DNA from 3 places in the Pseudoduganella dura genome. Region 2 is predicted to be linked to each of the others. Evidence: predicted binding sites of a transcription regulator. Region 2 holds the regulator's gene; each other region holds the start of a gene.
The links. Region 2 encodes sigma-54, which starts transcription at its own class of promoters, with help from an activator protein. Its sites were predicted from a motif close to TGGCANGNAANCTGCTTT; they were not measured.

Region 1 (10,655 bases), 330 kb from region 2:
GGCCAGTTCGCCGCGCAGGTTCGGCAGGAAATCGACGATCCGCCCCTCGGCCAGCGCCACGTACTCCAGCACTTCGACCCCCACCTCGGCGGCCAGCGCGCGAAAATCCTCGATCGTCGCGCAGCGCACGTTCGGCGTGTCGTACCACTGGTACGGCAGCGTCTTCGACACCGGCATCCGGCCTTTCAGCAGCGCCACGCGGTGCGGCCAGTAGGCGAAGTTCGGGAACGACACGATGGCCTCGTTGCCGACGCGGACGATGTCGCGCAGCAGCGCCTCCACGTGCTGCATCATCTGCAGCGCGGACAGGCACAGCACAGTGTCGAACGAGTTGTCGCCGAACAGCGCCAGCCCGCCTTTCTCGAAATCCTGCTGTACCACGCGCACGCCGCGCTGGGTGCTTTCCAGCACCTTGTCGTCCGCCAGTTCCAGGCCGTAACCGGTGCAGCCCTTGTCGGTCTGCAGGTAATCCATCATGAAGCCGTCGCCGCAGCCCACGTCCAGCACGTGGGTGCCGGGCCGGATCCAGTGGGCGATGAACGCGAGGTCGGGCCGCGTGGTTTTCAGGTCGTCGAACGTCATGCCGTGCCTCCTTTCGGCTGGTTGGCGATCTGGCCGCGGATCTGTTCGAAATAGGCGCGCACCATGCTCAGGTATCGTGGATCCTCCAGCAGGAAGGCGTCGTGGCCGTGCGGCGCATCGATCTCCGCATAGGTCACTTCGCGGCGGTTGGCCAGCAGCGCCTGCACGATCTCGCGCGAGCGCTCCGGCGAGAAACGCCAGTCGGTCGTGAACGACGCGAGGAAGAATTTCGCCGTCGTCTTCGCCAGCGTGCGCGTCAGGTCGCCATCGTGCAGGCGCGCCGGGTCGAAGTAATCGAGCGCCTTGGTGATCAGCAGGTACGTGTTCGCGTCGAAGTACGTGGCGAACTTGTCGCCCTGGTAGCGCAGGTACGATTCGATCTCGAAGTCGATACCGAAGCCGAACTTGTAGCCTGCAGTCTCGGCCCCGCCCTTTTCCGCCATCGAACGCAGCTTGCGGCCGAATTTCTCGGCCATGTCGTCGTCGGACAGGTAGGTGATGTGGCCGACCATGCGGGCCACTTTCAGGCCGTTCTTCGGCACCACGCCGTGTTCGTAGAAGTCGCCGCCATGGTAATCCGGGTCGGACAGGATGGCCTGGCGCGCCACGTCGTTGAACGCGATGTTCTGTGCCGACAGCTTCGGCGTGGACGCGATGACCACGCAGTGGCGCAACCGGTCCGGGTACATGATGCTCCAGGCGAGCGCCTGCATGCCGCCCAGCGAGCCGCCCATCACGGCGGCGAACTGGCTGATGCCGAGGCGGTCGGCCAGGCGGGCCTGCGCGGCGACCCAGTCTTCCACCGTCACCACGGGAAACATGGCGCCGTAAGGCTTGCCGGTGGCGGGATTGGTGTGCATCGGGCCGGTGGAGCCGAAGCACGAGCCGAGGTTGTTGATGCCGATGACGAAGAACTTGTTGGTATCGACCGGCTTGTTGGGACCGACCATGTTGTCCCACCAGCCCACGTTCTTCGGGTCGTCGGCATACCAGCCGGCCACGTGGTGCGATGCGTTCAGCGCATGGCAGATCAGCACCGCGTTCGACTTGTCGGCATTGAGGGTGCCGTAGGTTTCATACATCAGCATGTAGTCGCGCAGCGACGCACCGCTTTGCAGGGGCAGGGGTTCCGCGAACGCCATGGTTTGCGGGGAAACGATTCCTATTGAGGACATGTTCTTGGATTTTTGGATTGTCTACTGCGGCGGCCCCGCGGGCCAGTGATGGTGGCGGGGCCCGAATGAGGGCACCCGCTGCAGGTACAGCTAATTACAGCGTTGGCTTTTACAGCATCAGCCGTTACATCGTCTGAAGCGACACGACGGCATCCGCGATGACGTCCGGGTCCATGGAACGAAGTATCTTGCGTGTTTGCGGCACGACCAGGCCCATGTCGGTGTTCAGGATTTCCTGTTTCACCGACAGCAGCTGCGCCGGATGCATCGAGAAATCGCGCAGGCCCATGCCGAGCAGCAGGCGCGTCAACTTGACGTCGCCCGCCATCTCGCCGCACACGGCAACATCGATACCGGCCTTGTGGCCGGCGGCTATGGTCATCGAAATCAGTTGCAGCACGGCGGGATGCAGGGGATTGTAAAGGTGCGCCACTTCATAATCAACCCGGTCGATCGCCAGCGTGTACTGGATCAGGTCGTTGGTGCCGATCGACAGGAACTTCATCTTCCGCACGAACATGGGCAACGCCAGCGCGGCGGCGGGGATTTCGATCATCGCGCCCACGTCGACGTTGGCGTCATACTTGATGTTCGCTTCGCGCAGTTCCGACTTGGCCAGTTCGATCATGGCCAGCGACTGGTCGATTTCGTGCGCGTGCGCCAGCATCGGGATCAGGATGCGCAGTTTGCCGAACGCGGAAGCGCGCAGGATCGCGCGCAGCTGCGTCAGGAAAATCTGCGGCTCCGACAGGCAGTAACGGATCGCGCGCAGGCCCAGCGCGGGATTGAGCGCCGTGTGTTCGGTGGTGTCGAGCGGCTTGTCCGCACCGATATCGAGCGTGCGGATCGTGACCGGCTTGCCCTTCATCGCCATGACGGCGCGGCGGTACTGTTCGAACTGCTCGTCCTCGGACGGCATGTCGCTGGCGCGGCCCATGAACAGGAACTCGGAGCGGAACAGCCCCACGCCGCCGGCGCCGGCTTCCAGCGCGGGGCCGCAGTCGTCCGGCAACTCGATGTTGGCCAGCAGCGTGATCGGCGTGCCGTCCTTCGTCACGGCCGGCGTTTTCTTCAGCTTGGAAAGCTTCTTGCGGGCGCGCTGCGCGGCCAGTTGCCGCTCGCGGTACTGTTCCAGCACCAGCGCGCTGGGACTGACGATGACCACGCCGGCATCGCCGTCGATGATCACCCAGTCGTCCTGCTCGATCAGGTTGGAAGCCTGCGACACGCCGACCGCCGCGGGGATATCGAGGCTGCGGGCCACGATCGCCGTGTGCGAGTTCTGGCCGCCCACGTCGGTGACGAAGCCGATGAACGAGCGGTCGCGGAACTTGAGCATGTCCGCCGGCGAGATGTCGTGCGCCACCACCACCATCTGCGCCATGAATTCGTCATCGTCCGGCTCCACCGGCGCCGGCAGCGGTTCGCTGCCCATCAGCACCTTCAGCACGCGCTCGGCGACCTGCTGGATATCGACCTTGCGCTCGCGAAGGTAGGGATCCTCGATCTCGTCGAACTGCGCAGACAGTTCCTCGATCTGCGTGACCAGGGCCCATTCTGCGTTGTAGTGGCGGCCGCGGATGATGTCCAGCGGCGCCTCGGAGATCATCGGATCGGAGAGGATCAGCGCGTGCACGTCGATGAACGCGCCCAGTTCGGTCGGCGCATCCTTCGGCAGCTCGTTCCACAACGTCTGCAGCTCGCGGTGCACGGTGGCCAGCGCCGTCTGCAGGCGCACCACCTCGGCTTCTACGTGTTCTTCCGCGATCAGGTAATGCTTGACGTCCAGTGCGGCGGGCGCGAGGATCTGCGCGCGGCCGATGGCAATGCCGCGCGAAACCGGTATGCCATGCAGTGTGAACGATGCCATCGGTGCTCCCCGGTCAAACGGCATTTACTCGCCTTCGCCGAACTTGTCGTTGACCAGTCCGGCCAGCGCCGTGATGCACTCCTGTTCGTCGGCCCCATCCGCTTCCAGGGTGACCTTGGCGCCCTTGCCGGCAGCGAGCATCATCACGCCCATGATCGACTTCGCGTTGATGCGCCGGCCGTTGCGGGTCAGCCAGACATCGCTCTTGAACCTGGCGGCCAGTTGGGTGAACTTGGCGGAAGCACGCGCATGCAAACCGAGCTTGTTGATAATTTCGAGTTCTTGCTGAATCATGTTTTTATCGTTTTAGTACTTACGTTGTCATGTCCCGAAGCGCCGCCGCGCGCCTTCCGTCGCCACTTATGATCCTATCGGCGCCTGATGGCATTTCTTTAATTGACCCTGATCCGGTTATCCACCCGCACCGCCCCGCTCTGCGCACCGGCCAGCGCCATTTCCACCACCACGTCCAGCGTATCCATGCGATAGGTGATCGCCCGCAGCAGCATCGGCAGGCTGATGCCGGCAATGACTTCGACGTGGCCCGCATCGGCCAGCTTGTTGCAGCAGTTGGCTGGCGTACCGCCCTTCACATCGGTGATGACCAGCACGCCGGAACCATCGTCCAGCCGCTTGATCGCCGCCGCGGCCAGCGCCTGGACATCGCCCAGGTCCTGGTCCGCCACCACGTCGATCGCTTCCAGGTGCTCCACGCTGGAACGGAACACGTGGGCCACCGCCGCCAGGAATGCTTCCCCCAGCGGCGCATGCGTCATGAGCAAAATGCCAACCATGCCGGTCCCCGTCAAACCGCTTGTTCGAGAGCGTCGATGAACATGGCGGCAACCTGGAAACCTGTCTGCTCCGTGATCTCCTGGAAACAGGTCGGACTGGTGACGTTGACCTCGGTCAGGTAGTCGCCGATCACGTCCAATCCTACCAGCAATAAGCCGCGTTCCGCCAATACCGGACCGATGGCTTCGGCGATTTCGCGATCGCGTTCGGTGAGCGGCTGGGCCACGCCGATGCCGCCGGCGGCCAGGTTGCCGCGCACTTCGGTGCCCTGCGGAATGCGTGCCAGCGAAAACGGCACCGGTTTGCCGCCGATGACGAGGATGCGCTTGTCGCCCTTGACGATGTCGGGAATGTAGCGCTGCGCCATGATCGTGCGGCGGCCGTTGTCGGAGAGTGTCTCGATGATCGCGCCGAGGTTCAGGGCATCGGCCTTGACCCTGAAGATGCCGGTGCCGCCCATGCCGTCCAGCGGCTTGAAGATCACGTCGCCATGTTCGGCATGGAAAGCGCGCAGGCGCGTTTCATCGGAGGTGACGATCGTCGGCGACGTGAATTGCGAGAACTGCGCGATCGACAGCTTTTCGTTGTGGTCGCGGATCGCCTGCGGGCTGTTGAACACCTTGGTGCCCTGCTTTTCCGCCAGCTGGAGCAGATACGTGCCGTACACGTATTCCATGTCGAACGGCGGGTCCTTGCGTTCGAGGATCGCGTCGAACGTGGACAACGCCACGTCTTCCGACGGCGCCGCCTCGTACCAGTCGTCCTGCCCGCCGCCCGTCATCGTGATGCGGGATACCCAGGCGCGGACGACGCCGTTCTCCAGCGCCATGTGGCGCTGCTGGAACGCGTACACCTCGTGGCCGCGCTTGGCGGCCTCGGCCATCATGGCGTACGTGGAGTCCTTGTAGATCTTGAAGTTCGCCAACGGGTCGGCAAGAAAAGCGATTTTCATGGGCGCATCCATTCGAAGTAATGGCTGATTTTAGCCGAGTTTCCCGGCAGGCACCGGGCCCGGCCCAGGCCACCCCGGCTCAGTACACTTCCGGGTTCGGATCGGTGCGTTCCATTTCCAGCGACGCCGCCAGCAGCGCCAGCCGGGCCACCACGCCATACACGTAGAAGCGGTTCGGCGCGGCGGTGCCGGGCTTGGCCTTCAGGTCGGGCACGGCGTGCTGCTGCGCGAACGCCAGCGGCACGAATTCCGAGCCGGGCGCGTTCAGGTTCTGGTCCACGCCCCGCTCGCCGTGCACGCGGTAGAAGCCGCCGACCACGTAGCGGTCGATCATGTAGACGACGGGCTCGGCCACGGCATCCTTGATGCTTTCGAACGTGGGCACGCCTTCCTGGATGTTCAGGTCGCTGACGACCTGGCCATCCTTCACCACCGACATCTTCTCGCGCTGCGCCGGCGACAAATCCTTCAGCTCGGCGGCATCGCGGATGCTGATGATGCCCTTGCCATAGGTTCCCGCATCCGGCTTGATGATGACGAACGGCTTTTCCTTGATGCCGTATTCCTTGTATTTCTTGCGGATCTTGGCCAGCACGGCATCGACATTGCCGGCCAGGCAATCCTGGCCTTCGCCGGTTTGCAGGTCGACCTCGCCGCAGCGGGCGTGGAACGGGTTCACCATCCAGGGATCGACCCCGATCAGCTTGCCGAACTTCTTCGCCACCTCATCGTAGGCGGTGAAATGGTTGTGCTTGCGGCGCAGGGCCCAGCCCGCGTGCAGCGGCGGCAGCAGGCTTTGCTCGTGGATGTTTTGCAGGATGTCCGGCATGCCGGCCGACAGGTCGTTGTTCAACAGGATCGTGCAGGGATCGAAATCCTTCAGGCCCACGCGACGCCCGTTGGCCGAACGCTCGAGCGGCTCGACGACCAGCATGTTGCCATCGGGCAGCGCCAGCGGCGTCGGCTGCGTGATCTCGGGGTTCAGCGTGCCCAGGCGCACGTGCAGCCCGGTCTGGCGGAAGATCTGCGCCAAGCGCGCGATGTTTTCCAGGTAGGTGGGATGACGGTTGTAGCTTTCCGGAATCACCAGCAGGTTGCGCGCATCCGGGCAGTACTTGTCGATCGCGGCCATCGCGGCCTGCACCGACAGCGGCAGCATTTCGCTGGCCAGGTAGTGGAAACCGCCGGGGAACAGGTTGGTGTCCACCGGGGCCAGCTTGTAGCCGGCATTGCGCAGATCGACGGAGCAGTAGAACGGTGGCGTGTGTTCCTGCCATTCCAGCCGGAACCAGCGCTCGATGGCGGGGGTGGCGGCGAGGATTTTTTCTTCGAGATCGAGCAGCGGTCCGGTCAGGGCCGTGACGAGGTGGGGAACCATGCTTACATCCTTGTAGTGATTGGGACTGCGCGTCGTCGGGGAAGCGGTCGATGGACTGAACCGGCGGCCGGGAAGACGAGCTCACCAAATCAGGGCAAAAACGTCATTTTAAAGGTCCAGAACGCAAAAAAGCGCCCCGGAGGGCGCTTCTGGCGGCAAAACCGCGTGAATCGGCGACAGGTCAGATGTGATACGCCGTTTCGCCGTGGCTGTTGATGTCCAGGCCTTCGCGTTCCTGCTCTTCCGGCACGCGCAGGCCGATCACCACGTCCACCAGCTTGTAGGCGATGAAGGCCACGATGCCCGACCACAGGATCGTGACGCCCACGCCGATCAGCTGGTTGATGACCTGGCTGCCGATCGAGTAGTCGGCCGAGGCCTTGTTGGCAACGTAGTCCCACACGCCCTGGCCGCCCAGCGATGGTGCGGCGAACACGCCGGTCAGCACCGCGCCGAGGATACCGCCCACGCCGTGCACGCCGAACACGTCCAGCGAGTCGTCGGCGCCCAGCATGCGTTTCAGGCCGTTCACGCCCCACAGGCAGACCACGCCGGCCAGCAGGCCGATGACCAGGCCGCCCATCGGGCCGACGAAACCGGCCGCCGGGGTGATCGCCACCAGGCCGGCCACGGCACCGGATACGGCGCCCAGCATCGAAGGCTTGCCCTTGAAGATCCATTCGGCGAACAGCCAGGACACGGTGGCGGCGGCGGTGGCCAGCAGCGTGTTCAGGAAGGCCAGCGCGGCCACGTCGCCCGCTTCCAGCGCGGAGCCGGCGTTGAAGCCGAACCAGCCCACCCACAGCAGCGAGGCGCCGATCATCGTCATCACCAGCGAGTGCGGCGCCATCGATTCGCGGCCGTAGCCGACGCGCTTGCCCATCATGTAGGCACCCACCAGGCCGGCAACGGCGGCGTTGATGTGCACCACGGTGCCGCCGGCGAAGTCCAGCGCGCCGTGGCCCCACAGGTAACCGCCCTTGGCCGTTGCCGTCGCCAGCGAGGCGGCATCGGTGATCGTGTCCGGGCCGGTCCAGAACCAGACCATGTGCGCCATCGGCAGGTAGGCGAACGTGAACCAGAGCACGATGAAGGCCAGCACGGCGGCGAATTTCGCGCGCTCGGCAAAGGCGCCGACGATCAGCCCGCAGGTGATCGCGGCAAACGTGCCCTGGAACGCCACGAAGATGAATTCGGGAATGACGACGCCCTTGCTGAAGGTGGCGGCATACGCGAACGTGCCGGCGACCGGGTCATAGATGCCGTTCAGCAGCGCACGGCTGAACCCGCCGAAGAACGCATTGCCTTCAGTGAACGCGATCGAATAGCCGTAGATACACCACAGCACGATGATCAGCGAGAAGATCGTGAAGATCTGCATCAGCACGGACAGCATGTTCTTGGAGCGTACCAGACCGCCGTAGAACAGGGCCAGTCCGGGAATCGACATCATGATGACCAGCAGCGTGGAGACGAACATCCACGAGGTATCGCCCTTGTGCGGCGTTGGCGCGGCGGCGGGTGCTGCTGCTGCTGCGGGCGCGGCGGCAGCAGGTGCCGCGGCGGGTGCAACTTCGGCCGCGGCCGGCGCGGCGGCGGTGGCCGCCGGCGCGTCGGCCGTGGCGGCATCCTGCGACCAGGCCGGCGCCGCGCTGAACGCCATCAGCATGGCTGCCCCGGCCAGCCACTTCGTTATCATTTTCTTCATCGGATTCCCCTTTTTTATTTAAAGCGCATCGTTGCCGGTTTCGCCGGTCCGGATACGGATGACCTGTTCCAGGTTATAAACGAAAATCTTGCCGTCGCCGATTTTGCCGGTCCGGGCAGCCGTTTCGATGGCTTCGATGGCCTGCTCGACGATGGCATCGTCGACCGCCGCTTCGATCTTGGTCTTGGGCAGGAAGTCGACCACGTATTCGGCGCCGCGGTACAGCTCCGTGTGGCCTTTCTGGCGACCGAAACCTTTGACTTCGGTCACGGTGATCCCTTGCACGTTGATCGCGGACAGGGCTTCACGCACCTCGTCCAGCTTGAACGGCTTGATGATGGCGGTAATCATTTTCATGGCAGGCCTCGTTTGTGGTTCAGAAGGTTTTGGACAGGGTCAGCACGGCACCGGATTTGCCCAGGTTCTTGCCGTTCGTCGGTGCGATGTAGGCTTCGGTGTTGGTATCGACATAGGCCAGCGATACCGTGGCAACGCCGAAGTCCTTGGTGATGCCCACTTTCCAGTCGGTGTAATCGGCATAGCCGTTATTCTTGACTTTCTGGTGGCCCACGTGCAGGTTCAGGATGAAGCCCTGGGCCAGTTCCTGGTTGACGGAAGCATCCAGGTACTGGCTGTTCTTGCTGTCGGCAAAGCCGAACAGGTTCGTCAGCGAATGGGAGTATTTCAGCGTGGCGGGACCAAAGCCCACCTGGCCGTACAATTCGAACGTGTTCGCGCTGGTCGGCAGCGAGTTCGATGCGTAGATGTAGCCCAGGCCGCCCACGTCGTACGTGAAGCCGGAGCCGATATCGCCGCGTTTGCCGGCATACACATCCCATTCGACGCTGCCGTCGCCGCCGCCGTCCTTGACCCACTTGATCGTGGACAGCCAGGTGCCCGCGTAGAAACCTGTCGGGTTGTTGACCCAGTCGGCGCCGCCCTGCAGCGCCGGTTTCAGGCGGGTTTGCGAGATACCGCGATAACGGTAATCGCTGGTGATGGCCGCGTTGAAGCTGATCTCATTGTCCGGTTTCGCCTCGGGTGCCGCGGCGGCTTCCTGTGCCTGGGCCTGGCCTGTCGCGATGCATGCGAACAGTACGGCGATGGACAGGGCGGAGCGCTTGCTCGGGTGGGTCATGGCGATTTCCTTTTGAGTGAACTTTTATTGCGGTTTAAAATTCGTCTGACGCGTTGTCTCGTTACCTAAAGCAGAATGCGTGCCAGCAAGTAGTTGCTGAGCTGCTAGCCGAGCCGCCGACCGGGACATCTGTTTCGCACCAAATAATCTTCGTACTGGCACCATTCTGGTGCATTTGAACGAAAAACTCACCGGAGCCCATTGTGGACATGAACGCCTTTTTCAACGACCTGCAGAACAAGATCAACCACGCCATCGAAAACTCGCCCGCCAAGGATATCGAACGCAACGTGAAAGCCATGATGACGCAGGGCTTTTCCAAGCTGGACCTGGTAACGCGGGAGGAATTCGACATCCAGGCGCAGGTATTGGCCAAGACCCGCGCGCGCCTGGAACTGCTGGAAACGCGCCTGGCCGAACTGGAAGCGAAAATCGCTGCGGAAAAAGCACCCCTGTAATGCCCGGGCGCGCTTGTCGCGCCGCAATGCCCCACCCGCTGCACGGCTCTACGATGCAGGATCGTCGAGTCGCAGCGGGGAATCATGAGCCTGGCCGTCCTGAAAAGCCGTGCGTTGAACGGCATCGAAGCGCCTGAAGTCAGCGTTGAAGTTCACCTGGCCAACGGCTTGCCGGCCTTTCACATCGTCGGACTGGCCGAGACGGAAGTGAAGGAAGCACGCGACCGCGTGCGCGCCGCCATCCTCAACGCCGGCTTTGAAATGCCGGCGCACCGCATCACCGTCAACCTGGCCCCGGCCGACCTGCCCAAGGAATCGGGCCGCTTCGACCTGCCGATCGCTCTCGGCATCCTGGCTGCTTCCGGCCAGATTCCCACACCACCACTGGCCCGCTACGAATTCGCAGGTGAACTGTCGCTCACCGGCGAGCTGCGCCCGATCCGCGGCGCACTGGCCATGACGTTCGCGATGCAACGCGCCCAGGCCCGCAGCGCGTTCGTCCTGCCTCTGGCGAACGCGGACGAAGCGGCACTGGTCGATGGCGCGGCCGTGTACCCGGCCGCCACGCTGCTGGAGGTCTGCAACCATTTTTGTGCGGC
Region 2 (10,655 bases):
GATCGCTTGCAAGCGATCACCGTTCCACAGGCGCGGGGCGATGCCCCACGAATTTCCTGCTCCACCAACGGCAAGCGATGAGCGGGGACTGAAGTCCTCTGCAGTATTAACTCATCGCTGGCGCCGCATTCGCTAGCAAGCCGATACCATCGCCGTTTGGACCTGGGTTCTTCCATGGCGACTTACCAGTGGTTCCTGCTGATCGGCTGCCTGATGCTGGCGCGCGGGCTGTGGGGAACGCCGATCGCCCATCTGCCGTTCACGTCGGCGATGATCTACCTCGCCGTCGGCCTGGCGCTGGGCCCGCTCGGCCTGGGAATATTCTCGTTCGATCCGCTGGAGACGGCGCCGCTGCTCGAAGTGCTGACGGAAGTGGCCGTCCTGATTTCGCTGTTCTCGGCGGGCATCAAGATGCCCGTTCCGGTCTCGGTTCCGCGCTGGCTCGCACCGATCCGGCTGGCATGGGGCGCGATGGCGATCTCGATCCTGCTGATGACGCTGTTCGCGTATTACGTGCTGGGCCTGCCGCTCGGCGCCGGCGTGCTGCTCGGCGCGATGCTGGCGCCGACCGACCCGGTGCTGGCAAGCGACGTGCAGCTGCGCCACGCGGGCGACCGGGACCCGCTGCGGTTCACCCTCAGCTGCGAGGCCGGCATGAACGACGGCAGCGCGTTTCCGTTCGTGATGCTGGGCCTGGGCCTGCTCGGCCTGCACGACCTGGGCCCGTACGGCCTGCACTGGCTCGGCCATGAACTTCTGTGGGGCACCATCGGCGGTATCGCGATCGGCGGCGCCTGCGGCGCCGGCCTGGCGCGGGCGAGCCACGCGTTGCGGCAGTGCAGGCCCTCCCACGAGGTGCTGGACGACCTGATGGGCCTGGGCCTGATCGCCGTCGCCTATGGCCTGACGGTATCGGCCGGGGCATGGGGCTTCCTCGCTGTGTTCGCGGCAGGGGTGGCCCTGCGCCAGACCGAGCTGAAGCTGGCGGCACGCTGCGGCAAGGCCATCGTCACCGAGAAAGGCGTGGAACCGGTCCAGGACACGATCTCGGCCAACTCCCTGCTGTTCAAGGAGCACCTGGAGCGGCTGTCGGAGCTGACGCTGGTGCTGCTGCTGGGCGGCGCGGCAGTGGTCTGGATCGACGACTGGCGCGGCTGGGCCACCGCGCTGTTCCTGTTCTTCGTGGCCCGGCCGGTCAGCGTGCTGGCCGTGCTCGGCGGCGGCAATCCGCGTTCGCGGGCCATCACGGCGTGGTTCGGCGTGCGCGGCATCGGCTCGCTGTATTACCTGATGTATGCGATCAACCACGGTTTGCCGGAACCGCTGGCGCGCAGCCTGACCGGCATCACGGTGGCCGTCATCATGCTGTCGATCGTCATGCACGGCACCAGCGTGACACCGCTGCTGGACCGTTTCTGGCGGCGCTGAGCGCCGCTCGTGCGGCCATCGGGGTCCGCGCTCTTTTCAGGTATCATTCGCGCATGCGCATCGTTCTCATTACCGGTATTTCCGGCTCGGGCAAATCGGTGGCCCTGAATGTTCTCGAAGACACCGGCTATTACTGTGTAGATAATCTGCCGCCAGCCTTGCTGGCCAGCCTCGTTGCCACGCTGGCCGACGAAGGCACCGCCGCGCTGGCCGTGGCGGTCGACGCGCGCAGCGCCGCCTCGCTGGCCAGCCTGCCGGCGGACGTGCGCAAGCTGCGCGAACTGGGGCATGACGTGAAGATCATGTTCCTGACCGCGAACACGCATTCGCTGGTGGCGCGCTTCTCGGAAACGCGGCGCAGCCATCCGCTGTCCCACGAACTGCGCCCCGGCCAGAATCCGGCCGCGCGCCGCACGCTGATCGAATGCATCGGCGAGGAACGCGAGCGGCTGTCGGCCATCGAGCAGCTCGGCCACGTGATCGACACATCGGAAATTTCGGCCAACAAGCTGCGCGCCTGGATCAAGGAACTGGTCGAGAGCGAGAATGCGCCGCTGACGCTGTTCTTCGAATCGTTCGCGTTCAAGGTGGGCGTGCCGCAGGATGCCGATTTCGTGTTCGACGTGCGGGCGATCCCGAACCCGTACTACGACCTGGCGCTGCGTCCACTGAACGGCCGCGACGCGCCCGTCATCGCCTTCCTCGATGCGCAACCGAGCGCGGAGGAAATGTTCGGCGACATCCGCGGCTTCATCGAGAAATGGCTGCCGGCATTCAAGACGGACAACCGCAGCTACCTGACGGTGGCGATCGGCTGCACCGGCGGGCAGCACCGCTCGGTGTACATGGCCGAGCGGCTGGCAAGGCATTTCAATGCGGCGGAGCGGGTGGTGCTGCGGCACCGTGAGCAAGCCTAGCTAGACGGTGCAAAGGAGTGTGCGCTTGCAAGCGCACACCGCTGCGCCAGCGACGAGCAGGGCTCGTCGAAACCATGGCTACGCCATCGCGAACAAAACTAATAAACTTGCGCTGCGCGAGAACCCCTTCTCAGGCAGCCATCTGGACGTTATTCCTGCCGCGGCGTTTCGCTACATACAGTGCCGCATCGGCAGCCCGGACCAGGGCGTCGCCATCCAGCCCGAAGACCGGGTGGCTCGCGACGCCGAACGAAGCTGTCACCGGTGGGATATCACGCCCATCGTGCTCTATCCGCACGGCTTCGATAGCCTGGCGGATCATCTCCGCCCGTTCCATCGCCATGCCTTCCGAACAATCAGGCATGACCACGATCATTTCCTCGCCGCCGTATCGGCAAACGATGTCCGCCTTTCGCACCGCGGCTTTCGTGGCCGTGGCGACAGCCTTCAAGACCACGTCGCCAGCATCATGCCCAAAGGTATCGTTCAGGCGTTTGAAGTGGTCGACATCGAACATGATCACGGAGAGCGACGCCTGATTTCGCACGCTACGAGCGAGCTCGCGTTTCAGTGACTCTTCAAGGAACCTGCGGTTGTACAGGTCGGTCAGCGGATCGATAATCGACTGTTCACGCAAGGCTTCCCGCAGCCGGACATTGGACAATGCAAGCGAGACCTGTTCCGCCAGTACGTTCACCAGCTCACGATGCAGCTCGAAATTCTTGTCTTCCAGCTGGTCTACCTTAACCGACATTAACCCCAGTACCGCGCCCTGGGTCACCATCGGGATACAGAGATGGTGTTTTCGCGGCTCGCTGAGCAGGTGGTGGCAGCATAGATCGGTATCGATGTGGTGATCATGAGCTCGACCGAAGCGAAGTGCCCAACAGTCTTCTGATGAAATGACGGAATCCGCCTCATCGTGGCCAAAATTCGCCAGCGGCTCCAGAACTTCCTGGGAATCACGGTACAGGTAAACCGTCCCGGACACGTTTGGCAACAAAGCCGTAAGGCATGGCGTCAGTACCGCCGAGGTGTCATTGAGCGTCTGCACCGAGTCAAGAGCCTGTAGCAGGCGGGCACTGCCCGACATCATCGAGTTGCGCGTTTCAGCCAGCACAACAGCTTCTTTCAGCTTATCAGCAGCAAGCGCACGATCTTTGAGAAGCCGGCGAACGCTCAATACCGCCGTCCCAAGCAGTAAAGCATTGAACAAGCCCGCAAAGGCACTGTAATACGCAACCTGGGCCGATCCATCCACCAGGGTCTTCCGGGCGAGATTTCGTCGCTCTGCCATCAACGTAATCTGCTTGCCGATGAGGGCCCTCAGCTTGTCCATTTGCGCTTTGCCAAGCGCGGTCGATGCATACAGGCTCTCCGGTGTCGCGCCATGGTTTCTGCGTGCAAAAATGCTATCGGCTGCGTTCGACAGCTTGGCGTCGGTGAGCTCGTTTATTTGCCTGATCGCCTCTCGCTCATTGTCATCCAGTGCCCCCTTCAGGAGCTCGCGCTTCAATGACGGAATCTCGAGAACTGCTGCTGTGTATGGATCGAGAAAAGCGTCCATCCCGCTGAGCGCGAAGCCTCTCTGACCAGACTCCACATCCCGCAACATACCCAGGAGATCTGTGTAGGCTGTCTGGCGATCTGCCGCAATTTTGAGCTGTGGTACACCTTCGCTGACGCGATTGTTGATAAAAAACGGGATAGCTGCCACGACGGCAGAGACAACGACTGCAACTATGGCGATATGTCGAACACGAGCTTCGGCAGGCATAACAAAAATCGTATAACCAGGGAGGTTTGGCCTGGTATTGAAGAAGCTGCGGGGATGGAGCAGGGACTGCACTTTACCATGATACAAAGCAACTATCAGGTCAATAGCCCTTTACAATGAGAATTAGTTGCCAGGGAACAACTAAACTAGTGGTGTATCGGACAACCGGACAGGAAAAAGCCGCGTGGCGGCCCGACCATCGCCCGTCCTGTCGTACCGATGCAGGACGAACACCCGGCATTCACTGGAACTGGGCATCGTGGCGCCGCCCCCCGTCTGGCAACGGAAAGCACTGTTCCGCAGTGCGCGAAGCATGCGCCGCGAAATCCCTGCCTTGAACCTCCAGCGACGGCCGCTACCGCATATACGGCGCCAGGTTCCCCGCGATCTTCGCGAATTCCGCGTCCGTCAGCGGCAGTTGCCGGAACGCGGCCCAGCTTTCGCGGGGCCGCAGGTTCTTGCCGGCGGCGGCGTCCGAGCCGAACAGGATGCGGTCCGTGCCGATCTGCCGGATGCGCTGCGCCAGCTTCGCCTGTTGCGCCGGCGTGATCTCCGGGTTGGCCATCGTGGCCACGTCGAACCACAACCGTTTCGTGCGCCGGTCGTGCGCATCCACCGCGGCGGCCAGCACGCCCAGCGCCTCGTCCGACGGCGCGTCGTCGTAGCCTGGGCCGGTGCCGGCCAGGTGCGCCACCTGCACCGTCACGTCCGGCGCGGCGGGCAGCAGCTGTTCGAGGAAGACGCGGGCCTGGGCGGCGCCGTACGGCCGGTGCTTCGATACCGATGCCCGCATGTGCACGGCGATCGCCATTTTCTTCGCGTTGGCGGCCGCGAACACGTCGCGCAGCCGCGCCGCATGCTCGGGCAGCTCCAGCTGCACATCCGAGTTACCGAAGTGCAGCTTCAGGCCGTGCTTCAGCCCGGGCAGCGCCGCGCAGCGCTCCAGCTCTTCGAGCGCATAGTCCTTCAGCGGGTTGACGCTGCAGAAGGCCAGCAGCCGGTCCGGGTACATGGCCGCCTGCGCCCCGTTGAAGTCGTTCTCGGCGCGCACCTTGGCCTGCTCGTCGTCGATCCTGCGCGACGGGCTGCCCCACACGTAGGCGACCGACAGCAGCACGGCGCGCCGGATGCCGGCCGCATCGAGCAGCGCGATCACATCCTTCGCGGCGATCGCTGGCGGCCCGCCGGCCCCGGTATCGAGCAGCCGCGCCATCGCCGGACTGAACAGGTGCTGGTGGTGATCCGCAACGGGCACCGGGCCGGCGGCCGGCGACGGGTCCGCGCCGAAGGCCGGCGCGGCCAGCGCGGCGGCGGAGAATGTCAGGAAAGCGCGGCGGTGCATGGCGGCCTCACAGGTGGCGCAACGGGTGGGCCCACGTGGGCCAGGCAGGTTCGAAGAAGCGCGCCACCATGTCGTCGGTCACACCGTCCAGCGACGGCGGATTCCAGCGCGGCGCATTGTCCTTGTCGATCGCCAGCGCGCGCACGCCTTCGATCACTTCGCCGTGCTCGAACGTGCGGCGCACCAGGTTGCGCTCCATGCGCAGGCAATCGGCAATGCCCATCGTGGCACCGCGCCGCATCATCTCGAAGGTCACGCGCATCATCAGCGGCGAGCGGCGCTCCATCGCGGCCAGCGCGGTGCGCGCCACCGGATGATCGTCACTGCGCAGCGAAGCGACGATCTCGTCCACCGAGCGGTGCGCGAAATGGTCGTCGATCAGCGCGCGGTGCGCCTGCAGCGCGGACGGGCCCGCTTCATGGCGCAGCGAGCGGCCGAACAGCGCCACCGCTTCGCGCAGGCCCGCACCCGCCGTGGAGCCGACCAGGTCGGCCAGCTGCGGCAATTCGGAGGCCGGCACGTAGTGGTCGGCCAGGCCGCAATACAGGGCATCGGGCGCGTCGATCGCCAGCGCCGTCAGTGCCAGGTACACGCCCAGCTTGCCGGGCGCGCGGGACAGGAAGTAGCTGCCGCCCACATCGGGAAACAGGCCGATATTCACCTCCGGCATGGCCAGCCGCGTGCGGTCCGTCACCACCCGCACGCCGCATTGCGGGCCGCCCTGGGCGATGCCCATGCCGCCGCCCATCACCACGCCGTCCATCACGGCCACGTAGGGTTTCGGAAAGCAGTGCACGAGGTAGTTCAGCGCATATTCCTCGGTGAAGAAATCCTCGATCTGCGCGCTGCCGCCCTGCGGCGTGGCGCGACCGGCCGCGTGGAAGAAGCGGATGTCGCCGCCCGCGCACAGCGCCTTCTCGGTGGTGCTGCGGATGACCACGGCGGAAATGTCGTCATTGTCGCGCCAGTCCAGCAGGGTGCCGGTAATCGCCCGAATCATGTCGAGCGACAGCGCGTTCATGGCCTTGGGCCGGTCGAGGGTAATGAAGCCGGTGTCGTTACCCACCTTGGCATGGACGTGGTCGGTCATGGTGTCTCGTATCGTTGTCGTTATGGCCCCATTCTAGCCATGGATGCGAACCATGTGGCGGAAAGCTTTGCCCCGAATGTAAATGGGACACATGATGCGGATATAACAAAGGGCGCATTGCAAGCGCCCTTCTGTTGCACGGTACCTGCGGCGGTCGTTATGCAGCCGGCGCGGGAATCTCGCTCTCGCCTGCGCTCTCGTTCTCGCTCAGGTGCTTGATCGTTTCATGATTGTGGTTCTGCACTTTATCCTTGTGCTTCATGACCTGGCGGTCCAGCTTGTCGATCAGCGTGTCGATCGCCGCATACAGGTCGTGCGCGACACTTTCCACGAACACGGTCTTGCCCGACATGCGCAGGTTGATTTCCGCCTTCTGCCTTTTTTCCTTCTCGGTGAGATTATCTACACTCAGGATCACACTTACATCGATCAATTGATCGAAATGACGTCTAACGCGTTCCAGCTTGCTCTGCACATACTCGCGAATGGCAGGGGTTACGTCGATATGGTGTCCACTGATGGTCAGATTCATACACACACTCCTAAAGAAAATATTGCAGGTTCATGCGGTCTCCATTGACAAGACATGGAGGCGTAGAGGAACCCGAGCACAACCAGGATTTCTACAAGGACTTGCGGAGGCTGACTGGGGGAATTTTCAATGCTTCGCGATATTTGGCAACAGTGCGTCGCGCAATCACCATGCCTTGTTCACCCAGCATGTCCGCAATCTTACTGTCGGATAAAGGGTTCTTCGGGTCTTCGGCTCCTGTGAATTGCACGATCAGCGCCCGTATCGCAGTCGAGGAAGCTTCCCCACCAGCTTCGGTTGCGACATGGCTGCCAAAAAAATACTTCAACTCAAACATGCCGTGCGGGGTCAGCATATATTTTTGAGTTGTTACCCGAGAGATAGTGCTCTCGTGCAGGCCCAGTGTATCAGCAATTTCACGCAACACAAGGGGCCTCATTGCCACCGCGCCATGCGAGAAAAAGTTCTTCTGCCGCTCGACAATGGCCTGGGCCACCCGGAGGATCGTGTCGAAGCGCTGGCGCATGTTCTTGATCAGCCACTTGGCTTCCTGCAGCTGGGCATTCATCTGCGTTTCGCCCTTGCCCTGCTTGAGCAGGCTGGCATACAGCGCGTTGACGCGCAGGCGGGGCATCACGTCGTTGTTCAGCGTGACGATCCAGCCGTTGCGTCCCCGTTTCACGACGACATCCGGTACCACGTAGTCTGACACGTCGGCCGCGAACGCGGCGCCCGGATGCGGGTTGCACTGGCGGATCACGGCCTGCGCTTCGCGCAGGTCTTCGTCGTCGCAGTCGAGCGCCTTCTTCAGCTTGTTGAAATCGCGCTGCGCGAACCACTGCAGGTGTTTCTCGACGATGCACAGCGCCATCCGCCGCGTGACCAGCGGCACGCCCGACATGCGCCGGATCTGCAGCGCCAGGCATTCGGAGGCGTTGCGCGCGCCGATCCCGGCCGGGTCGAAGCTCTGCAGCAGCTTCAGCGCGGTGCGCAGCTCGTCGGCCTCGATTTCCAGTTCCTCGGGCAGGCGGGCATGGATCTCTTCCAGCCCTTCCTCGAGGTAGCCGTTGTCGTCGAGCGCATCGATGATCAGCTCGACCAGCCCACGGTCGCGCGGCTCCAGCACGGTCACGCGCATCTGTTCCATCAGGTGCTCGCGCAGGCTGCGGTGGCTCGCTTCGAGCTGGGGGCGGGAATCGTCGTCGTCCGGGCCCTTGCCGCTGCCGGCATTGCTCCAGTCGGTATCGCCGGCGCCGGCATCGAGGCCTTCGCCGTCGCCGCCTTCGAACGGCTCGGGTTCGGCCGCCGCCGGCGCATCCTGTGCCGGCGGCCCTTCCGGCGGCGCTTCGCCGTTGGGCTGCGCATTGTTGATGGCGCCATCGCCGAGCAGGCGCACCGAGCGGTCGAGCGGATCGTCGAGCCTCTCGAGCAGCGGGTTATCGGTCAGCAGCTGCTCCAGTTCCTGGTGCAGCTCCAGCGTGGACAGTTGCAGCAGGCGGATCGACTGCTGCAGCTGCGGTGTCAGCGCGAGGTGCTGGGAGGTGCGGAGTTGCAGAGACTGTTTCATGGCTGATCACATACGGAAATGTTCACCCAGATACACGCGGCGTACCGACTCGTCCGCAATGATGTCGTCGGGTCGGCCGGAGGCCAGTACGCTGCCCTGATTGATGATATACGCCCGGTCGCAGATGCCCAGCGTTTCGCGCACGTTATGATCCGTGATCAACACACCGATGCCGCGCCCTTTCAGGAAACGCACGATGCGCTGGATTTCGATCACGGCGATCGGATCGACGCCGGCGAACGGCTCGTCGAGCAGCACGAAGCGGGGGTTGGTGGCCAGCGCGCGCGCGATTTCCACGCGGCGGCGTTCGCCGCCGGACAGCGACAGCGCCGTGTTCTCGCGCAGCTTCTCGATCTGCAGGTCGGCCAGCAGCGCGTTCAGGCGCTCGTCGATCTCCGCCTTGCCGAGCCCCTTGCCGTCGACCTTCTGGATCTCCAGCACGGCGCGGATGTTTTCCTCCACCGTCAGCTTGCGGAACACCGACGCCTCCTGCGGCAGGTACGACAGGCCGAGGGTGGCGCGCTTGTGGATCGGCAGGCTGGAAATATCGGTACCGTCGAGGTCGATCGTGCCGGCATCCGACGCGACCAGCCCCACGATCATATAGAACGACGTGGTCTTGCCGGCGCCGTTCGGGCCCAGCAGCCCCACCACCTCGCCGCATGCCACCTGCAGCGACACGTCATGCACCACCTGGCGCTTGCCGTAGCTCTTTTGCAGCCCGCGCACGAGCAGCGTGCTTTCGCAGCCTTCCACCGCCTGCGCCATCATTGCCCCGCTGCCGGCGCGGCCGGCGGTTGGGTGGAGGATGGGGCAACTGCGGGTGCACCAGCGGGCGCACCGGCGGGCGCGTTGGCGGGCGTGCCCGCGGGTGGTTCCGTGCGTTTCGGCTGGATCACCATCGTGCCGCGGCCGGCGCCCGGCTTGTCGGCCCCGGTGCTCGTGTTGCGCACGCTGAAGAACTCGCGGCGGCTGTCGTACGAGATGAACTCGCCTTCGACCTCGTCGCTCGGCTTCTTGCCTTCGAGCCGGCGGATCTTCGCCTTCGAATACATCTTCACCAGTTCGGCCTTTTCATCGTACTCGATGCGGTCGGCCTCGCCTTCCATCCACTGGTCGCCTTCGCCGTCGCGCTTCTGGCGGAATGCCACCTTCTTGCCACCGCCGGTCAGCGTGGCCAGCTGGTAGCCGTCCGGCGTGTAGGTGACCACCGCCTTGTCGGCCTTCATCCGCAGCGTGCCGCGGGTCAGCGTCACGTCGCCGGTGAAGGTGTACACCTGTTTCACATCGTCCGCATCGAGGCGGCCGTAGTTGATTTCGGTGGGCTTGTACGAATCGGCCTTCTCGGCGGATGCAATGCCCGCCGCTCCCAGGAGCAGCACCGGCAATAGCGCCGACAGCATGAGTTTCTTCATTTCGATTCCTATCTGCGAATTCTGTTTGACCTATTGCCTCGGACGGGGCGGATACACGATGGTGCCCTGCCCCAGCGTCAGCTGGCGCGTCGCATTGTTGGCTTTCATGCCGATGCCGGTGGCGGTGGCACCGCCGCTTTCCATCCGCACCGGCAAGTCGGTTTCCATGCGGTCTTCGTCCGGGTAAATCGTCAGCTTCTCGGTGGCCAGGTGCATGTCGCGCGCGGCGGGCGATGCGGCCCGGTCGATCTTCACGTTCTTCGTCAACGTCACCCGCGTGTTGTCCTGGTCAACGCGGGCCTGCTCGGCGTGGATATCCATCGGCGGCTTGTCGCCGGCAATGCTGCGCACCACGGGCTTGACGATGTCCGACGAATCGTCGGACGGGCGGTGGGTCAGTTTATCACCCGAAATGATGTAGCTGGGTTGCCCGGTCTTCGTCATGCGCACGAACGAGAAGTGTTCCACGATGTAATCCGGTTCGTCGACCTTGATGCCGGCCTCCATGGCCTCGCCGGTACGGTTCATCAGCTCGACCAGCCAGAACGAGCCGAGGGCGCCGAACAGCGCGAGCAGCATGCCGATCG
Region 3 (10,655 bases), 200 kb from region 2:
CCTGTTCGTGAAGAACGCGCTGGACGACGACACGATCATCCAGCATCCGCAGGTGGCCTCCATCGTGCAGGGTTACCGCCTGATGCCGCGCAGTATCGGCATGAGCGTGGCCGCCAGGTTCTAGTCCGGCGGGGGTGCGCACGATAGATGAGGCGTTGTCCGACACGGCGATATCGGAATCGAATTTGCTGTTAGATTGTTAATTACAAAACACCCACAACCTCTTCATCTATTCCCTCTCATCTATTGGTACTGCCCCCATGAAAACGTTTCATTGCGACAAGTGCGCCCAGCAAGTTTTTTTTGAGAACACCCTGTGCTTCAACTGCGAAAGCAAGCTGGGCTACCAGCCCTTGCACCGCTCCATCAACAGCTTCGAAGAGACGGAAACAGGCCAATGGCGCAGCCTGAACCGCAGGGACGAAGGCAAGCTGTACAAACCATGCGCCAACTACGTGCAGCACAATGTCTGCAACTGGGTGCTGCCGGCGGACGACCCGCACGACCTGTGCGAGTCGTGCCAGCTGACCGTCATCATTCCGGCGCTGTCGTCGGAAAAGAACCGCGTTCTCTGGTCGCGCCTGGAAACAGCCAAGCGCCGCCTGCTGTTTTCGCTGGCCACGCTGAGCCTGACGCCGGTATCGAAGGAGACCGAGCCCGAAACGGGCCTGGCGTTCCAGTTCCTGGAAGACGGCGTGACGGACCAGTGCGTGATGACCGGCCACGCCAACGGGCTGATCACCCTGAACATCGCCGAAGCCGACCCGGCCGAGCGCGAACGCACGCGCGAACAGATGCACGAGCGTTATCGCACGCTGCTGGGGCACTTCCGCCACGAAAGCGGGCACTATTATTTCGACCGGCTGGTGGCCGACAGCGAGTGGATCGAGCCTTTCCGCGCCCTGTTCGGCGACGAGCGCCAGGATTACGGCGAGGCGCTGAAACGCCACTACAGCGAAGGCCCGGTGGCCGACTGGGAATCGCGCTTCGTCAGCAGCTATGCCAGCTCGCACCCGTGGGAAGACTGGGCCGAGACCTGGGCCCACTACCTGCACATGCTCGATACGCTGGAAACGGCGCATGCGTGCGGCCTGTCGCTCACGCCCCGCAAACCCGATGAGCCGTCGCTGGAAAGCGTGACCCTGCCAACCAGGACCGATTCGTTCGACGAAACCCTGAACGACTGGTTCGCGCTGACCTACGTGCTCAACAGCCTGAACCGCAGCATCGGCACGCCGGATTCCTATCCGTTCAAGCTCAGCACGCCAGTGCTGGAAAAGCTGGAATTCGTGCACAAGGTGGTGCGCGCCCAGATGAAGCAGGCGAAGGCGCTGGCAAAGGCCAGCGCACCGGCAAACGCGCCTGCGCAGGTGCCGACCAACATGCCGGCCGATGCGCCCGCCGCATCGTAACCATCCCCTGTTGTGCCCGGCTTGAATGCCCGGCCGGTCGAAGGCCGGGCATCCTTGCCGGCCCGCATGATCAGGCCGGCGCTGCTTCCAGCAATTGAACCGTTACGTGCATGTGATGCGGCACCAGCGCCGGGCCGAACTGGTTGAAGATCGCCACGTCGGCGGCGTCGTGTCCATAGGCGACGGTCACGCGGCCGCCGCGCGGCGCATCCTGGGTCGGATCGAACGTGTACCAGCGGCCGCCCACATAGGCCTCGAACCACGCATGCAGGTCCATCGGCGCGAGCCCGTGCAGGTATCCCACCACCATGCGGGCCGGAATGCACAGGCCGCGGCACAGGGCGATGCCCAGGTGCGCCAGGTCGCGGCACACGCCTTCGCGCCGGAAGTTGACATCGGTCGCGGCCATGTGGCCGTGGCTCGAAGCGGAGTTGTAGCGCACCTGGCGCCGGATCCAGTCGCAGATGCCGGCAACCTGGTCGTATCCTGGAGCAAGGCCGGCCACGATGCTGCTGGCCATGTCGAAGAAGCGGTCCGACTCGCAGTAGCGGCTCGGCAGCAGGTAGGTCAGCACGGCATCGGGCAGGTTCTGCACTTCGTCGAACGGCGCACCGGGCGCGACATCGATGACGTCGGGGGTCAGCACATCGGCCGAGGTATGAATCGAGAATTGGCCTTGCGGCGCGATCAGGCGCTGGCACAGGTTGCCGTAGGCGTCGGTGAATTCAAGCACCGGCACGCTGGGCGTCAACGTATACGATTCCCGCGCCACCCATTGCTGTGCACCGCTGCGCGGACGCAGCATGAGGATGAAAGGCGCCGGGTGGGCGACGGTGAAACTGAGGTAACAACCGGTTCTTATCCACATGGCACGCTCGCTTTCCATGCTGGGCACAATTGCACCACTATGGCGCAATAATTATAATTTTATTCATATTGGTGCGGCGCACAATATATTTGGGCATTATTGGTGCAGACATCGTGGCCAGCATGGTGCTGAAGCAGCTTCATGAGGCAGCCGTCGTGCCGCGGCCATCAGGCATCGACTTCCGGCGCCGGCAGCAGGAAATCGCTGCTGATGCCATTGCCCAGCCGTTCGATCGATGCCAGGAATGCCGTGAGGAATTCATGCAGGCCCTCTTCCAGGATGTCGTCGATCAGCGCCAGTTGCAGCTTGGCGTGCAGCTTTCCGGCCAGGCGTTCGGTTTCGCGCGACTGGTCGTTGCTCACCTCCTGCAGGTTGGCGACCACGGCGGCCATGCACGCTACCAGCGAACGCGGCATTTTCGCCTGCAGGATCAGCAGCGCGGCCACCCGCGTGGGCGTGATCGCGTCGCGGTAGACCTTGCGATAGGTCTCGAACGCGGACACCGAGCGCAACAGGGCCGCCAGGTAATAGAATTCGTCCTGGGCGCCCGCCTTGATCGTGTCGGAGGCCAGGAACTTGAACTTGACGTCGAGGATGCGCGCCGTGTTGTCGGCCCGTTCGAGGAAGGTGCCGAGGCGGATGAAGTTGAACGCCTCGTCCTGGAACATGGTGCCGAGCGTGACGCCGCGCGACAGGTGCGAGCGGTGCTTGACCCATTCCAGGAACTGGCCCGGATGGTGCTCGAACATGCGGTTCTTCAGGTGCTGCTGCAGCTCGATCCAGGTGGTGTTTTCGGTTTCCCACACTTCCGTGGTCAATGTGCCGCGCACGGCGCGCGCATTTTCGCGCGCGCCCGTCAGGCAACTGGCAATCGACGATGGGTTGTCCGGATCGCGCACCATGAAGTCGATCACCTCTTTCTGGGTCAGTGCGCTGTACTTGGCATCAAATTGCGCGTCCAGTTCCGAAACGCCCAGCATGGTGCGCCAGCCCTGCTGGGCGGCAAGCGCCGATTGCGGCATCAGTGAATATTGCACGCGGACATCGAGCATCCGCGCGGTATTTTCCGCCCGCTCGGTGTAGCGGGCCATCCAGAACAAATGATCTGCGGTGCGGCTCAACATGCTAGTTCTCCAATATCCAGGTGTCCTTGGTTCCGCCGCCCTGCGACGAATTGACCACCAGCGATCCTTCCTGCAGTGCCACGCGGGTCAGCCCGCCCGGCACCATCGTCACCTTCTTGCCCGACAGCACGAACGGGCGCAGGTCGATATGCCGCGGCGCGACGCCCGATTCGACATAGGTCGGGCAAGCCGACAGCGCCAGCGTGGGCTGGGCGATGTAGCCTGCCGGGTTGGCCAGCAGGCGCTCGCGGAAGGCCTCGATCTCGGCATGGGTCGAGGCCGGGCCGACCAGCATGCCGTAGCCGCCGGCGCCGTGCACTTCCTTGACCACCAGCTCGGGCAGGTGCGCCAGCGTGTAGGCCAGGTCTTCCTGCTTCCTGCACTGGTAGGTGGGCACGTTGTTGAGGATGGGCTTCTCGCCCAGGTAGAACTCGATCATGTCCGGCACGAACGGGTAGATCGACTTGTCGTCGGCAACGCCGGTGCCGATGGCGTTCGCCAGGCCGACCCGCCCTGCGCGCACCGCGTCGAGCAGGCCGGGCACGCCCAGCGTGGAATCGGCGCGGAACGCGCGCGGATCGAGATAGTCGTCGTCGATGCGGCGGTAGATGACGTCGACCCGCTTCGGGCCGCGCGTGGTGCGCTTGTAGACGGTATCGTCCTTCACGTACAGGTCCTGCCCCTGCACCAGCGCCACGCCCATCTGCTGGGCCAGGAACGCGTGCTCGAAGTAGGCCGAGTTGTGCATGCCGGGCGTCATCACCACCACCGTCGGATCGCTGATGCCGGGCGGCGCCACGGTGCGCAGGTTGTCGAGCAGCAGGTCGGGATAGTGGTCGACCGGCGCCACCCGGTTGCTGGCGAACAGCGCGGGAAACAGCCGCATCATCATCTTGCGGTTTTCCAGCATGTAGGAAACGCCGGAGGGCACCCGCAGGTTGTCTTCCAGGACGTAGAATTCGCCCGCGCCGGCCCGCACGATGTCGACCCCGGCGATGTGCGCATAGATATCGGACGGCACTTCGACACCCTGCATCGCCGGCCGGTACTGCGCGTTGTTCAACACCTGTTCGCGCGGAACGATGCCGGCTTTCAGGATATCCTGATCATGATAGACATCGTGCAGGAAACGGTTCAGCGCCGTCACGCGCTGTACCAGGCCTTCCTGCAGCCTGGCCCACTCGGCGGCATCGATCACGCGCGGGATGATGTCGAAGGGGATCAGGCGTTCCTTGCCGGCGTTGTCGCCATAGACGGCAAACGTGATCCCCACGCGCTGGAAGATCAGTTCGGCTTCGGCCCGTTTCTGGTCGATCAAGTGCGGGGGCTGCTGTGCCAGCCAATCCGCGAACGCATGATAATGTGGCCGTACGGTTGCTTCAGTGGAATACATCTCGTCGTAAAAGTTCGGCATCGATTCCTCCTGTCCCAGCAGTGCTATCAAGAAACGTGCCAGGTTTATCACGCGACATAAGGTACCGTTGCTGTAGTTGCAGGTATGGATCATGCTTACCTGCTCACATATCAGACTAATCCCGGACTAATCTCGGACTAATCTCGGACTCATCTCGAAAGGCATTCCCGCATGGCTATCCGTATCGCGCTGCATCACAAGACCAGTTACCGCTATGACCGCCTGGTCAATCTGTCGCCGCACGAAGTGCGCCTGCGGCCCGCGCCCCATGCCCGCACGCCGGTCCTGTCGTATTCGCTGTCAGTGACGCCGCAAGACCATTTCATCAACTGGCAGCAAGACCCTTACGGCAATTACATCGGCCGTTTCGTGTTCCCCGAAAAAGCGGACATGCTGGAATTCACGGTCGACCTGGTTGCGGACATGACCGTCATTAACCCGTTCGATTTCTTCGTCGAGAAATATGCCGAAACGTTTCCGTTCGCGTATCCGCCGCAGCTGACCACGGAACTGACCGCCTACCTGCAGGTGGAGCCATCGGGCCCGCTGCTGCAGGAATGGGTCGCCGCCGCACGCCGCGACCTGCTGGCGCAGCCGATGGGGACGAACGACTTCCTGGTGGCGATCAACCAGCGCCTGCAGCGCGACATCGCCTACCTGCTGCGCATGGAGCCCGGCGTACAGGCACCGGAAGAGACCTTGCAGAAGCGTTCCGGCTCGTGCCGCGACAGCGGCTGGCTGCTGGTGCAGATCCTGCGGGAGATGGGGCTGGCGGCGCGTTTCGTCTCGGGCTACCTGATCCAGCTGCGCGCCGACCAGGAAGCGCTCGACGGCCCGAGCGGCCCGGCCGAAGACTTCACCGACCTGCACGCCTGGACCGAGGTCTATGTTCCCGGTGCCGGCTGGATCGGGCTCGACCCCACGTCGGGCATGCTGGCCAGCGAAGGCCACATTCCGCTCGCCTGCACGGCGATGCCGTCCTCGGCGGCGCCGGTATCGGGTTACACCGACAAGGCCGAGGTCACGTTCTTCCACGAGATGACGGTCACCCGCATCCACGAAGACCCGCGCGTGACCAAGCCGTATTCCGAAACAGACTGGCAAAAGATCGACCGCCTCGGCCAGCAGGTCGATGCCGACCTGAAACAGCAGGATGTGCGCCTGACGCAGGGCGGCGAACCCACGTTCGTGTCGATCGACGACATGGACGGCGCGGAATGGAACACCCTCGCGCACGGCGACCGCAAGCGCGAGCTGGCGGGCAACCTGATGCACCGGCTGAAAAACCACTTTGCACCGGGCGGCATGCTCCATTACGGCCAGGGCAAGTGGTATCCGGGCGAGCCGCTGCCGCGCTGGGCCCTGAACATCTTCTGGCGCGTCGACGGCCAGCCGATGTGGCTCGACGCCTCGCTGTTCTCGGACGAACATGTCGACGACGGCTATGGCAGCGAGGACGCCGGCCGCTTCGCCGCCGAGCTGGTCAAGTCGCTCGGCCTGCCGGCCGACAGCGCCATCCCCGCGTATGAAGACGTGCTGCTGCAGGCCCAGCGCGAACAGGCGCTGCCGCGCAACCTGGACCCGTTGCAGGCCGACCTGGACGCCCCGGAAGAGCGCCGCCGGCTGGCGCGCCTGCTCGAACGCGGCCTTGGCCGGGTGGCCGGCTACGTGCTGCCTCTGAAGGCGCGGGACTACGATCCGTCCGTCATGCTCGGCACCAGCTGGCGCACCTCGCCATGGCCGCTGCGGCGCGAGCACCTGTACCTGATCGAGGGCGACTCGCCGATCGGCCTGCGGCTGCCGCTGGCCACGCTGCCGTGGGTGCTGCCGGAGGAACGCGACGAGGACTTCGACGTCGATCCGTTCGCGCCGCGCGGTGCCCTGCCGGTCGGCAAGAAGGAAAAGGAAAAGGAAAAGCGGCCCGTGCTGGGCCTGGCGGCCGGCAAAGGCGCGGACAAGACCGCGGACAAGGCCAGGAAGCCCGCCGCGCCGCCGGCGCCCGCCCGCCCCGCCGAACCGGATGCGCGCGACGTGATCCACACGGCGCTGTGCATCGAGGTGCGCGCCGGCCGACTGTACATCTTCATGCCGCCGCTCAAGCGCATCGAGGATTACCTGGCGCTGGTCACGGCGGTCGAGAACACCGCCGCCCGGCTGAAGATGCGCCTGCGCATCGAAGGCTATGCGCCGCCGCGCGATCCGCGCATCAAGCTGCTCAGCGTCACGCCGGACCCCGGCGTGATCGAAGTGAACATCCATCCGGCGGCGAGCTGGAATGAACTGGTCTACAACGTGTCGACGCTGTACCAGGAAGCGCGCCTGACCCGGCTGGGCACCGAGAAGTTCATGCTCGACGGCCGCCATACCGGCACCGGCGGCGGCAACCACGCCACGCTCGGCGGCGCCACCGCCGAAGACAGCCCGATGCTGCGCCGGCCGGACCTGCTCAAGAGCCTGATCACCTACTGGCAGGTGCACCCGGCCCTGTCGTACCTGTTCTCGGGCACGTTCATCGGGCCGACCAGCCAGGCGCCGCGCGTCGACGAAGCGCGCGACGACAACCTGTACGAACTGGCGATCGCCTTCCAGCAGATGGACCAGGTGCTGCCCACTCTGCACGAAGGCGACAAGCCATGGATCGTCGACCGCCTGCTGCGCAACCTGCTGGTCGACCTGACCGGCAATACGCACCGCTCCGAGTTTTCCATCGACAAGCTGTATTCGCCGGACGGGCCGACCGGCCGCCTCGGCCTGGTCGAATTCCGCGCCTTCGAGATGCCGCCGCACGAGCGCATGAGCCTGCTGCAAATGCTGCTGCTGCGCGCGCTGGTGGCACGCTTCTGGCGCCAGCCGTTCCAGGCCAAGCTGGTGCACTGGGGCACCGCGCTGCACGACCGCTGGATGCTGCCGCACTTCGTTGCCCAGGATATCCGCGATGTCGCCAGGGACCTGCGCGCGGCCGGCTACGCGTTCGAGGATCACTGGTTCGAGCCGTTCATCGAATTCCGCTTCCCGCGCTTCGGCACCGTCGTCTACGAGGGCGTCGAAATGGAGTTGCGCCAGGCGATCGAACCATGGAACGTGCTCGGCGAGGAAGTCAGCGCCGGCGGCACCGCGCGCTATGTCGATTCGTCGGTGGAACGCATGCAGTTGCTGGTGCGCGGATTGACGGACGGCCGCCACGTGGTCGCCTGCAACGGCCGCATGCTGCCCCTGCATCCGACCGGCATTCCCGGCGAATACGTGGCCGGCGTGCGCTTCCGTGCCTGGAGCCCGTGGTCGGCGCTGCATCCGACCATCAAGGTGCAGGCGCCGCTGACGTTCGACCTGGTCGATACCTGGAGCGGCCGCGCGATCGGCGGCTGCACCTACCACGTGGTGCATCCCGGCGGACGCAGCGAAGAGGGATCGCCGGTCAATGCCAATGCCGCCGAGGCGCGCCGTTTCGCGCGGTTCTGGCCGCATGGCCACACGCCGGGCCCGATGACGGTGTACAAGGAAGAGCGCAATCCGAGCTTCCCGATGACGCTCGATTTGCGCTGGCAGGCATATTGACCTATCGTTCCGTACCAACCGCAAAGCAGCCGTGGGCCCATGCCCACGCTGGCGCCCACGCCCATGCCTAATCCACTACTTGCCCACTATCTCGCCGCGCCGGAAGGTTTCGATGAAATGCTCGACGCGGCCAAGGTGCCGCGCGCGCACTGGCGCGCGATGCTCGCCAACCTGGAGCACGAAGCGCCGGACATGATGCGCCAGCGCCTGGAGATGGTGCAGCGCCAGGTGCGCGAGAACGGCGTGACCTACAACGTGCCGGCCGATGCCGACGGCAAGCAGCGGCCGTGGGACCTGAACGTGCTGCCGCTGATCCTGCCGCACGAGGAATGGAGCGGCATCGAGGCGGCGGTGATCCAGCGCGCCACCCTGCTCAACAGGATCCTCGGCGACGTCTACGGCAAGCAGGAAATGCTGCGCGAAGGCCTGTTGCCGCCGGCGCTGGTGCATGGTCACGCCGGCTTCCTGCGCCCGTGCCACGGCATGCGGCATCACGACGACATCGCCCTGCACTTCTACGCGGTCGACCTGGCGCGCGCACCGGACGGCCGCTGGTGGGTGCTGGCCGACCGCACGCAGGCGCCGTCCGGCGCCGGCTATGCGCTGGAAAACCGCTCCATCATCACCCCCACCTTTCCCGACCTGCTGCGCGAGCTGAAGGTACAGCCGCTGTCCGGTTTTTTCCGCACCATGCGCGACAGCCTGGAACATTGGGGGCGCCTGTGCGCGGCGAAGGGCGATGCCCCGGCGCCGCTGCGCGAGGGCGAAATGCCGCTGATCGTGCTGCTGACCCCGGGCCCGCGCACCGCCAGCTACTACGAGCAGGCCTACCTGGCGCGCTATCTCGGCCTGCCGCTGGTCGAAGGCGGCGACCTCACCGTGCGCGACGGCGTGGTCTACCTGAAGACCCTGGCCGGCCTGCACCGGGTGCACGTGATCATGCGCCGGGTCGACGACGAATCGTGCGATCCGCTGGAACTGCAAAGCTCGATGCTGGGCGTGGCAGGGCTGACCCAGGCCGCCCGGCGCGGCAATGTGCTGGTCGCCAACAGTCTCGGTTCCAGCCTGCTCGAATCGGGCGCACTGCTCGGCTTCCTGCCGGCGCTGTCCCGGCGACTGCTGGGCGAACCGCTGAAGATGCCGTCGGTGGCCACCTGGTGGTGCGGCGAACCGGCCGCGCTGGAAGCGGTGGTCGGCAACCTGGACCGGCTGGTCATCAAGCCGGGCTTTTCGCAGCTGCCGCCCTTCACGGTATTCGGCCAGGACCTGGCCGGCGCCGCGCGCACGGACTTCATCGCCGCGCTGCGCGCCAATCCCAACAACTATGTTGCCCAGGAACTGGTGCGGCTGTCGCAGGCGCCGGTGTGGAAGGCCGGCCCGGCGCCCGGCCTGCAGGCACGCGCCATCGGCCTGCGGGTGTTCGCCTGCGCCACCCCGAATGGCTACGCGGTGATGCCGGGCGGCCTGACCCGGGTGGCCACCGGGCCGGATGCGCGCGTGCTGACCATGCAGATGGGCGGCGCCAGCAAGGACACCTGGGTGCAGGCGCGCGCCAGGGTGGAAGTGCACAGCCTGCAGAAACGCAGCATCACCAGCGCCGACCTGGTGCGCGAAGACAGCAACCTGTCCAGCCGCGTGGCGGAAAACCTGCTGTGGTTCGGGCGCCATGCCGAACGCTGCGACAACATCGCCCGCCTGTTGCGGGTGGCGCTCACGTTCCTGTTCAACGTGCGCTTCGACCAGCGTGGCGCGGAATGGCCGACCGTCGAGGCGCTGTGCATCTGGTTCCAGCTGCTCGACGAGGAACGCAAGCCGGCGGCGCCCGCCTCGGGCCAGGTACAGGCCCAAGTACAGGGCCAGGGTGGGCAGGCGCAGACCCAGTCCCAGGCCGGCACGCAGCCCGCCGCCATCTTCACCGATGCCGAGATCGAGTCGGCCCTGCTGCTGGCCGTGGTGTCGCCAACCGTGCCCGGGCTGGCCCGGCAGCAGCAACAGCTGCACCGGATCGCCGGCCAGCTGCACGAACGCTTCTCGGTCGACAACTGGCGCGCGCTGAACCGGATGGTGCAGCCCGCCGCCCCTCCAGGCGAGCGGCCGTCGCAGTCGGAAGTGATGACGATCCTCGACGATGCCGCCGCCGCGCTGATGACGCTGGCCGGCTTCGCACTCGACGGCATGACGCGCGACCTCGGCTGGCGTTTCATGTCGATCGGGCGCCGCCTGGAGCGGCTGCAATTCCAGAGCGTTGTGCTGCAGCGTGCGCTTGCAATGGACGAGAACGG

Region 1: GJV26_RS09730 (TorF family putative porin) is a predicted target of sigma-54. The motif match lies at 9,666-9,683, and genes of this name have one in related genera.
Region 3: GJV26_RS10250 (transglutaminase family protein) is a predicted target of sigma-54. The motif match lies at 4,899-4,916, and genes of this name have one in related genera.

What each region holds. Positions count from the first base shown of each region.
Region 1 covers NZ_WNWM01000002.1:2,195,598-2,206,252, forward strand. The annotation lists gene metW (methionine biosynthesis protein MetW) at 1-582, opposite strand, end outside; gene metX (homoserine O-succinyltransferase MetX) at 579-1,757, opposite strand; gene ptsP (phosphoenolpyruvate--protein phosphotransferase) at 1,882-3,627, opposite strand; gene GJV26_RS09700 (HPr family phosphocarrier protein) at 3,652-3,921, opposite strand; gene GJV26_RS09705 (PTS sugar transporter subunit IIA) at 4,020-4,421, opposite strand; gene gshB (glutathione synthase) at 4,433-5,374, opposite strand; gene gshA (glutamate--cysteine ligase) at 5,454-6,752, opposite strand; gene amt (ammonium transporter) at 6,934-8,460, opposite strand; gene GJV26_RS09725 (P-II family nitrogen regulator) at 8,479-8,817, opposite strand; gene GJV26_RS09730 (TorF family putative porin) at 8,837-9,598, opposite strand; gene GJV26_RS09735 (accessory factor UbiK family protein) at 9,802-10,056, shown strand; gene GJV26_RS09740 (YifB family Mg chelatase-like AAA ATPase) at 10,141-10,655, shown strand, end outside.
Region 2 covers NZ_WNWM01000002.1:2,522,962-2,533,616, forward strand. The annotation lists gene GJV26_RS11080 (cation:proton antiporter) at 175-1,428, shown strand; gene rapZ (RNase adapter RapZ) at 1,482-2,345, shown strand; gene GJV26_RS11090 (diguanylate cyclase) at 2,476-4,122, opposite strand; gene GJV26_RS11095 (amidohydrolase family protein) at 4,478-5,464, opposite strand; gene GJV26_RS11100 (enoyl-CoA hydratase/isomerase family protein) at 5,472-6,554, opposite strand; gene hpf (ribosome hibernation-promoting factor, HPF/YfiA family) at 6,712-7,086, opposite strand; gene GJV26_RS11110 (RNA polymerase factor sigma-54) at 7,178-8,653, opposite strand; gene lptB (LPS export ABC transporter ATP-binding protein) at 8,660-9,424, opposite strand; gene lptA (lipopolysaccharide transport periplasmic protein LptA) at 9,421-10,068, opposite strand; gene lptC (LPS export ABC transporter periplasmic protein LptC) at 10,099-10,655, opposite strand, start outside.
Region 3 covers NZ_WNWM01000002.1:2,324,829-2,335,483, forward strand. The annotation lists gene GJV26_RS10225 (TonB-dependent receptor) at 1-124, shown strand, start outside; gene GJV26_RS10230 (zinc-binding metallopeptidase family protein) at 261-1,412, shown strand; gene GJV26_RS10235 (transglutaminase domain-containing protein) at 1,483-2,217, opposite strand; gene GJV26_RS10240 (alpha-E domain-containing protein) at 2,448-3,404, opposite strand; gene GJV26_RS10245 (circularly permuted type 2 ATP-grasp protein) at 3,406-4,818, opposite strand; gene GJV26_RS10250 (transglutaminase family protein) at 4,990-8,373, shown strand; gene GJV26_RS10255 (circularly permuted type 2 ATP-grasp protein) at 8,437-10,655, shown strand, end outside.